One region of the Kitasatospora sp. NPDC002543 genome, then DNA from elsewhere that is predicted to be linked to it. Evidence: predicted binding sites of a transcription regulator. Region 1 holds the regulator's gene; the other holds the start of a gene.
What was found. Region 1 encodes HrcA, which represses chaperone genes, less so after heat shock. Its sites were predicted from a motif close to TTNGCACTCNGNNNNNCNGAGTGCNAA; they were not measured.
Positions count from the first base shown of each region.

Region 2: ACWD4P_RS11560 (FmdB family zinc ribbon protein) is a predicted target of HrcA. The motif match lies at 2,590-2,616, and genes of this name have one in related genera.

Region 1 is NZ_JBSFWR010000017.1:2,679-7,055, forward strand. Features, by position in the region: gene ACWD4P_RS10320 (16S rRNA (uracil(1498)-N(3))-methyltransferase) at 1-345, opposite strand, end outside; gene dnaJ (molecular chaperone DnaJ) at 425-1,564, opposite strand; gene hrcA (heat-inducible transcriptional repressor HrcA) at 1,639-2,673, opposite strand; gene htpX (zinc metalloprotease HtpX) at 2,964-3,884, shown strand; gene pspAB (PspA-associated protein PspAB) at 4,000-4,377, shown strand, end outside.
Region 2 is NZ_JBSFWR010000019.1:83,695-88,071, forward strand. Features, by position in the region: gene ACWD4P_RS11550 (potassium/proton antiporter) at 1-798, shown strand, start outside; gene ACWD4P_RS11555 (MFS transporter) at 1,110-2,501, shown strand; gene ACWD4P_RS11560 (FmdB family zinc ribbon protein) at 2,628-2,936, shown strand; gene mscL (large conductance mechanosensitive channel protein MscL) at 3,582-4,001, shown strand; gene ACWD4P_RS11570 (hypothetical protein) at 4,040-4,276, opposite strand.

The DNA.
Region 1 (4,377 bases):
GGACCACGGGATCACCACGTCCACGCCGACCTCGGTCATCGTCTCCACGGCCAGCTCGCCGCGGTCGCCCTTGGGCAGCGCCTGGACGACCACGATCCGCGGCGCGGGCTCCGGCTCCCGGCGCACGGCGGCGACCGTCACGTCGATCGCGTCCTTGCCGAGCACCTCGGCGACCGCGCCGTCCACCCCGAGCCCGAGCCCGTCGGCCAGGGTCACCGCCTCGCCCGGCGTCAGCCGCTTGACCGCGGCCGCGTGCCGCCCCTCCGGGCCGTCCAGACGCACCACGGCCCCGGGCACGGCGGTGGCGATCCGCTCGGTCTCGACGAAGAAGACGGGCGCGGTCATGACGGGGGAACCTCCGGGAGTGGGACGGGAACACCGAAGGGGTGCCGGGGATCCTCCCCCGGCACCCCTCCGCGGACGACTACCGGCCGTTGAAGGCGTCCTTCAGCCGGGAGAACAGGCCCTGCTGGCCCGGCGCGAACTGGCCGGACGGCCGCTCCTCGCCGCGCAGCACCGCGAGGCGGCGCAGCAGCTCCTCCTGCTCGGCGTCGAGCTTGCTGGGGGTCTTCACCTCGACGTGCACTATCAGGTCGCCCCGGCCGCCGCCGCGCAGGTGGGTGATGCCCCGGCCGTGCAGCGGGATCGACTGGCCGGACTGGGTGCCGGGCCGGATGTCGACCTCCTCCAGGCCGTCCAGGGTCTGCAGCGGCACCTGGGTGCCGAGCGCGGCCGCCGTCATCGGGATGGTGACGGTGCAGTGCAGGTCGTCCCCGCGCCGCTGGAAGATGGCGTGGGTGGTCTCGGCGATCTCGACGTAGAGGTCGCCGGCCGGGCCGCCGCCGGGGCCGACCTCGCCCTCGCCGGCCAGCTGGATCCGGGTGCCGTTGTCGACACCGGCCGGGATCTTGACGGTCAGGGTGCGGCGGGCGCGCACGCGGCCGTCGCCGGCGCACTCCGGGCACGGGGTCGGCACGACGGTGCCGAAGCCCTGGCACTGCGGGCAGGGGCGGGAGGTCATGACCTGGCCCAGGAAGGACCGGGTGACCTGGGAGACCTCGCCCTTGCCGCGGCACATGTCACAGGTCTGCGCGGAGGTGCCGGGGGCCGCGCCCTCGCCGCTGCAGGTGGTGCAGGTGACGGCGGTGTCGACCTGGAGCTCCTTGGTGGTGCCGAAAGCGGCCTCCTCCAGGGTGATCTCCAGCCGGATCATGGCGTCCTGGCCGCGGCGGGTGCGCGAGCGCGGGCCGCGCTGCCCGGCAGCGGCGCCGAAGAAGGCGTCCATGATGTCGGAGAAGCCGAAGCCCGCCGCGCCGGCGCCGAAGCCGCCCGCACCGCCTCCGCCCGGGGACAGCGGGTCCCCGCCGAGGTCGTAGACCTGGCGCTTCTGCGGATCGGAGAGCACCTCGTAGGCGGCGTTGATCTCCTTGAACCGCTCCTGCGTCTTCGGGTCCGGGTTGACGTCCGGGTGCAGTTCGCGTGCCAGGCGCCGGAACGCCTTCTTGATCTCGTCCTGCCCCGCATCCCGTCGGACGCCGAGTACCGCGTAGTAGTCCGTGGCCACCAAATGCTCCGCTTGTTCCGCCTGTAGTAGTGCTGCGACTGGACGCCACCGTTAGAACTCTAACGGCGGCCTTGCTAGGACTCGGCCAGGATCTGGCCCACGTACCGCGCCACCGCTCGCACCGCCCCCATTGTGCCCGGGTAGTCCATCCGGGTCGGACCGATCACACCCAGCTTCGCCACGCTCTCGTCGCCCGAACCGTAGCCGACCGAAACGACCGAGGTGGAATTCAGCCCCTCGTAGGCGTTCTCGCGCCCGATCCGGACCGTCATCGCGGCGTCCGCGGTCTCACCCAGGAGGCGGAGCAGGACGACCTGCTCCTCCAGGGCTTCCAGCACCGGCTGGATGGTGAGCGGGAAGTCGTGCCCGAAGCGGGTCAGGTTGGCCGTGCCGGCCAGCATGATCCGCTCCTCGTTCTGCTCGGCGAGCGTCTCGAACAGGGTCGCCAGGACCGTGCTGACGGTCGGCCGGTCGGCCTGGTCGAACAGCGCCGGCAGCTCCTCCAGCAGCCCCGGGACCTCCGGGAGGCGCCGGCCGGCGGCTCCCGCGTTGATCCGGGCCCGCAGGTCGGCCAGCACCGTCTCGCCGACCGAGCCCGGGCAGTCGACCATCCGCTGCTCGACCCGGCCGGTGTTGGTGATCAGGACCAGCATCACCTTCGCCGGGGCCAGCGCCACCAGCTCGATGTGCCGGACGGTGGAACGCGTCAGCGAGGGGTACTGCACCACCGCGACCTGCCGGGTCAGCTGGGCGAGCAGCCGCACCGTGCGGGCGACCACGTCGTCCAGGTCGACCGCGCCGTCCAGGAAGTGCCGGATGGCCCGGCGCTCGGGGGCGCTCATCGGCTTGATCTCGGCGAGCTTGTCGACGAAGAGGCGGTACCCCTTGTCGGTCGGGATGCGGCCGGCGCTGGTGTGCGGCTGGTGGATGTAACCCTCCTCCTCCAGCCCCGCCATGTCGTTGCGGACGGTCGCCGGGGAGACGCCGAGGTTGTGCCGCTCCACCAGGGCCTTGGAGCCGACCGGCTCCTCGGTGCCCACGTAGTCCTGCACGATGGCGCGGAGCACGGCGAGCTTGCGTTCGTCCAGCTGGCGGACCTCACCGGCCATGGGGCACGCACCTCCGTCTTCGCACGTTGTTCCGACTGCTTCCCTTGCTGCGGCGGGCCCCTGCGGGGAGTCCCTCGGCCCTGGCACTCTGAACAGCCGAGTGCCAAAACCGTACCTGCCAGTGTAAGGCCCGGGTCCTACGGCAGGAACGGCCCGACCGGCGTGATCCTCCCCGCAGTTCCGGACACGGCCCGCGCGGCCCCGGCGGTTCGATTCCCCGGCGCCGGGGTGGTGCCGGGAGGCCGTCCGGGTGGCAGCATCGAAAGCGACGGCGAACGGAGGAGCAAGCGATGTCGAGCTCGGGCCAGCACACCCGTTTCGCGCCCGACCGCGGCCTGACCGGCCGCATGGTCGCGACGATGTTCGTGATCGGGCTGCTGTACGTCGGTTTCACCGGCCTGCTGATCGCGCTGCTGCGCGGCGCCTGGCCACTGATCGTCCTGATCTCCGGCGGGCTGTTCGTGGCCCAGTTCTGGTTCAGCGACAAGATCACCGAACGGGCGATGGGCGCCCACCAGGTGTCCCCGGAACAGTTCCCCCAGCTGCACGGCACCGTCGACCGGCTCTGCGCCCTGGCCGACATGCCCAAACCCCGGGTGGCGGTCGCCGACAACGACATGCCGAACGCCTTCGCCACCGGCCGCAACCCGCAGAACGCGGTGGTCTGCGTGACCACCGGGCTGCTGCGCCGGCTGGAACCGGAGGAACTGGAGGGCGTCCTCGCGCACGAGCTGTCGCACGTCGCCCACCGGGACGTCGCGGTGATGACGATCGCCGGCTTCCTCGGCGTCCTCGCCGGCGCGATGACGCGGATCGCCGTGTACGGCGGGTTCATGGGCGGCGGGCGCAACAACAACGACCAGAACGCGGCCATCCTGGCGCTGATCATCCCGCTGGTGTCGATCGTCGTCTACGCGATCAGCTTCCTGCTCACCCGGCTGCTGTCCCGCTACCGCGAACTCGCCGCCGACCGGGCCGCCGCCCAGCTCACCGGCCGGCCCAGCGCCCTGGCCTCGGCGCTCACCAAGGTGACCGGGCAGATCGCGGCCATCCCCAGCAAGGACCTGCGCCAGGCCCAGGCCTACAACGCCTTCTACTTCGCCCCCGCGCTGAGCGCCCGGGAGACCGCCTCGCAACTGCTGTCCACCCACCCGAGCCTGGAGAAGCGGCTGGAGCAGCTGGCGCGGATCTCCGAGCAGCTCGGCCGCTGACGCCCGCCGTTCGGCCCTCCCGAATCCGTCCCGCCCGAGGCTTCCGTCCCGAGGCTTCCGCCCCGAAACCGTCCTCCCGAAACCGTCCCGTCCCGTCCGTCCCGAAAGGACCGCCGTGGGAATCCTGGACACGCTGTTCGGCCGTACCAAGCCCGTCAAGCCCGACCTCGACCAGCTGTTCGGCGTGCCGTCCGCCGCGCTCACCCTGGAGGCCGGGGCCGGGTTCACCCCCACCGGGCTCGGCTCGGTCTGCTTCGCGGCCGTCGAGGGAGCCGCCTTCGTCCAGGTCGAGCAGCAGGTGCGGGCGCTGCTGGACGCCGACACCGAGCGCGGCGGCGTCCCGGTGGAGGCCTCCAAGGACGACTACGGCTACTCCTGGCTGCTCGCCCGGCACCGGCCCGAGGAGCTGCCGGAGCTGGTGAACGACCTGCACGCGGTCAACAGCGAGCTGGAGGCCAACGGCTTCGGCCCGCAGCTGCTCTGCTCGCTGGTC
Region 2 (4,377 bases), on a different contig from region 1:
CTCGCCTACGCCGGCGGCGCGCTGCTGCACGGCTCCGGATTCCTCGCCGTCTACGTCAGCGCGGTGATACTCGGGAACTCCAAGCTGCCGCACGGCCCGGCCGTCCGGGGCTTCGCCGACGGGCTGGCCTGGATCGGGCAGATCGGCATGTTCGTCCTGCTCGGCCTGCTCGTCACGCCCGAGACCATGGGCGACGCGGTGGTGCCCGCACTGGTGATCGGCGCGGTGCTGGTGTTCCTGGCCCGGCCGCTGTCGGTGCTGCTCTCGCTGACCCCCTTCAAGGTGCCCGCCCGCGAGCAGGCGCTGCTGAGCTGGGCCGGGCTGCGCGGGGCGGTGCCCATCGTGCTGGCCACCATCCCCGTGGTCTCCGGCGCGCACCGGGCCGAGGACGTCTTCAACATCGTCTTCATCCTGGTCGTCGTCTTCACCCTGCTCCAGGGGCCGACCCTCCCCTGGGTCGCCAAGCGGTTGAAGATCGACGAGGGCGACATGGGCCAGGACCTGGGCATCGAGTCCGCCCCGCTGGAGAAGCTGCACGGACACCTGCTGTCGGTCGCGCTCTCCCCCGCCTCCAGGATGTCGGGCGTCGAGATCAGCGAACTGCGGCTGCCCAAGGGGGCGGCCGTCACCCTGGTCGTGCGCGAGGGGAACTCCTTCGTGCCGGACAAGGCGACGGTGCTGCGCGGCGGGGACGAGCTGCTGGTGGTGACGACGGACGAGGTCGGCGAGGCGGCGGAGCGGCGGCTGCGGGCCGTGGACAAGGGCGGCAAGCTCGCGGGGTGGCTCAACGGGCGGTGAGCCCGGGCCCCGGCCGGTCCTCCCCTGCCCTGCGGGCCGGGGAGGGCTCCGGTCCGGCCGTGGGGGCTGGCGCCGTCTACGCGCGTAACTGTATGATGGTTCGACCACGCCGTATGACCACAGCTAGACCACCCCCAGCATCTGCCTGACGCAGAGTTGGCGCGACCGCTCGGCGGCCGCGGTCCGGCCCCCGGCCACCAGGCCGGACCGACCCGGTATCTACCCCGGTCGACGCGCGAGAGGACGACTCTCGGCGCCGTCGGGGCTCCACCGTGCCCTGCCGCGCTACCAGGCAGCAGGAAGGACCGACCGTGACGGCGCGCCGAACGGTCGACACCGCCGCGGACCCCGCGGCCACCCCCGCAGCTCCGGCCCCCGCCCGCGTCGGGTACGGCGAGCTGCTGCGCACGCCCGGGGCCTGGACGTTCCTGGCCCCCGCACTGGTCGCACGACTGCCGTACGCGATGCTCAGCATGGGCATCCTGCTGCTCGTCACCCAGACCCACGGCTCGTACGGCACCGCCGGTACGGTCACCGCGGTCGCCGCCGTCGCCCAGGCCCTGATCGGGCCGCAGACCGGGCGGCTCGCGGACCGCTACGGCCAGTCCGCGGTGCTCGTGCCGACCGTCCTGGTGCACGCGGCCTCGGTCGGCGCGCTGACCGCGCTCGCACTCGGCCACGCCCCCGCCTGGAGCCTGTTCCTGGCCGCCGTCCCGGCCGGGGCGAGCGTGCCGCAGGTCGGCGCGATGGTCCGGGCCCGGTGGGTCGCCAGGTTCACCGCGGACGGCCCCTCCGACGCCTCCGCGGCCCGGGTGAGCACCGCCTTCGCCTTCGAGTCCGTGACGGACGAGTTCACCTTCGTGATCGGCCCGATCCTGGCCTCCGGCATCGCCGCCCTCGCCAACCCGGCCACCGCCCTGGTCGCCGAGGCCTCGCTGACCCTCGTCGGCGGCCTGGCCTTCGCCGCGCAGCGGGGCACCGCCCCCGCCCGGATCGTCCCGGAACCCGGCGTCAAGCGCGCCTCGGCGCTCGCCTCCCCCGGCGTCCGGCTGCTCGCCGGCGCCTTCCTCGGGGTCGGCGCGGTGTTCGGCGGCATGCAGGTCTCGGTGAACGCCTTCGCCGACTCGGTCGGGCGGCACGACGCCGGCGGCACCGTGTACGGGATCTTCGCCGGCGGCTCGATGCTGGCCGGCGTGCTGTACGGCGTGATCGCCTGGCGGCGGCCGGTGCAGCAGCGGATGCTCATCAGCTACGCGCTGCTGGTGCTGGGCTGCTCGGTGCTGTGGGCGATGCCCGACCTGGTCGCGCTGACCGCCGCCGGGCTGGTCTGCGGACTGGCCATCGCGCCGACCCTGATCAGCGGCTACACCCTGGTCGAGACGCTGGTCGCGGACGGCGCCAAGACGGAGGCCTTCACCTGGCTGACCGGCGCGATCGGGCTGGGGCTGGCGGTCGGCTCGATGGCCGCGGGCCGGCTGATCGACGGGCACGGGCCCTCGACCGGCTTCCTCGTGCCGGTGGCCGGGGCCGGGCTGGGACTGGTGGCGCTGGTCTCGCTGCGGCACCTGCTGGTGGCGCCGGGGAGCGCCGGGGCGGGCGCCGCTTCCGCGGGCGGTCCGGGTGCCGACTCGGGCACCGACGCGGGTGCCGGTTCCTCGGGACTCGGCGGCGCCGGACGGCTGGTGGGCGCGGCCGAGGGCTGAGCGGCGCGGCGGTCCGAGGGCCGGTCCGGCCCATCTCACACCCGAGTCGCTGGACTGATCCCGCGGAATGCCGCATCATTGACCATCGTTAGCACTCATCACGCGAGAGTGCCAGGAGGAAGACAAGTGCCCACGTACCAGTACCAGTGCACCGAGTGCGGCAACGGCCTGGAGGCGGTGCAGAAGTTCACCGACGAGGCGCTGACCACGTGCCCCGACTGCCAGGGACGGCTCCGCAAGGTCTTCTCGGCCGTGGGCGTCGTGTTCAAGGGCTCCGGCTTCTACCGGACCGACAGCCGTTCGTCCTCCAGCAGCTCGGTGGGCGCCGGGTCCTCGTCGACCCCCTCGACGTCGACCAGCACGTCCACGACCTCCTCGACGTCGTCGAGCTCCGGCTCCTCGACCTCGTCCAGCCCGGCTCCGGCCGCGAGCTGATCTCGGCGCCGGGCACCGGCCCGGACGGCCCGTAGACCTGGGAGAGGCCCGTCGGCCCCGCATCCACGCGGGGGCGGCGGGCCTTTCCGCGCGTCCGGGGCGGGTGCGGCGTGCGCGGAACGCCCGTTTCGGGGGCAGCGAGCGCGGATTCAGGGGCGTCCCGTCAACCTGGGCAGCCCCGGTTCACCGGCGCGAGTGTACGAAGTTGTCCACAGGGGCGGGGTTTTCCACAGCCCTGGGGAAAGGGCTTCCGGAGTCCGGCGGAAACGCCCATCGTGTGGGCATCCGGTCCGCGAGGGGCCGGCCCGCCGACAGTCCGGAGGTGCGCCGATGACGGCCACGAGCTTCTCCCTGCCCCTGCCACTGCCACTGCCCGCGCCCGCCGTACCGCCCCGGCAGGAGCTGCCGAGCTTCCCGCCGATCCGGCGCGGGTGCGGCGGGTGGCACCGCTGGCGCAGTGCGGTGCGACGGCGGGCCGGGGTGCCCCTCCTGGTGCTGCTCGCGGTGGCGGCCGCACTGGCGCTGGGGCCCTCGCGGGCGGGTCTGCCGCCGCCCCAGGACGGCGCGTTGGGCCGGACGGGTTGTCAGTCCGGAGCTCCGGAAGATCACCCGTAACCGGAAGGCGACTTCGTCGTTCGAGGCGGCATGAAAGGCTTCAAGGAATTCCTGCTGCGCGGAAATGTCGTCGAACTCGCCGTGGCCGTGGTCATCGGCGCGGCCTTCACCACCATCGTCAACGCCTTCGTCAAAGGCGTGATCAATCCGATCGTCGGCGTATTCGGGACGAAGGACCTCGCGTCCTACAGTTCCTGCCTCAAGGGGCCCTGCGAGGTCGGCCCGACCGGTGAGGTCACGTCCGGAATCCTCATCCTGTGGGGATCGGTGCTCAGCGCCGCGCTCCAGTTCCTGATCACCGCGGCGGTCGTCTACTTCGCCCTGATCGTGCCCATGAACAGGATGGCGGCCCACCGCAAGACCGCCGCCGAGAAGGCGGCGGAGGCCGAGGCCAAGGAGGTCCAACTGCTGACCGAGATCCGCGACGCGCTGGTCACGCCGCTGCGCTGACCGGTGGGCGCCGCTCGTCCCCCTCCCTGCCCCGTCTCTCAGCCCCCGTGGTGCGGCGGGCGCTGACTCAGGTACCAGTCCAGCCCCCGCCCACCGCTCTCCCCCGCCCCGGGGCGTCCGCCCCAGCCGGCGTCGGTGTCGTCACCGGACTGCTGGTCCAGCGGATCCCGGAAGACCAGCCGGGCCTTGGCGTCCGCCGCGGCCTTCCGGGGCTCCGCCGCCCGGTCCGGCTCCTGCGCCCTCTCCCGGCCCTCTTCCTGTCCCTGCTCGCTCACGCCGTCCACTCCGTCCGCTCGTTTCCTTCCAGCCTAAGAGGCCCGTGGCACGCCTCGGGCCCTGGCGCGGAGCGCTCCGCATCAGGGCCCGGGTGAGGGCT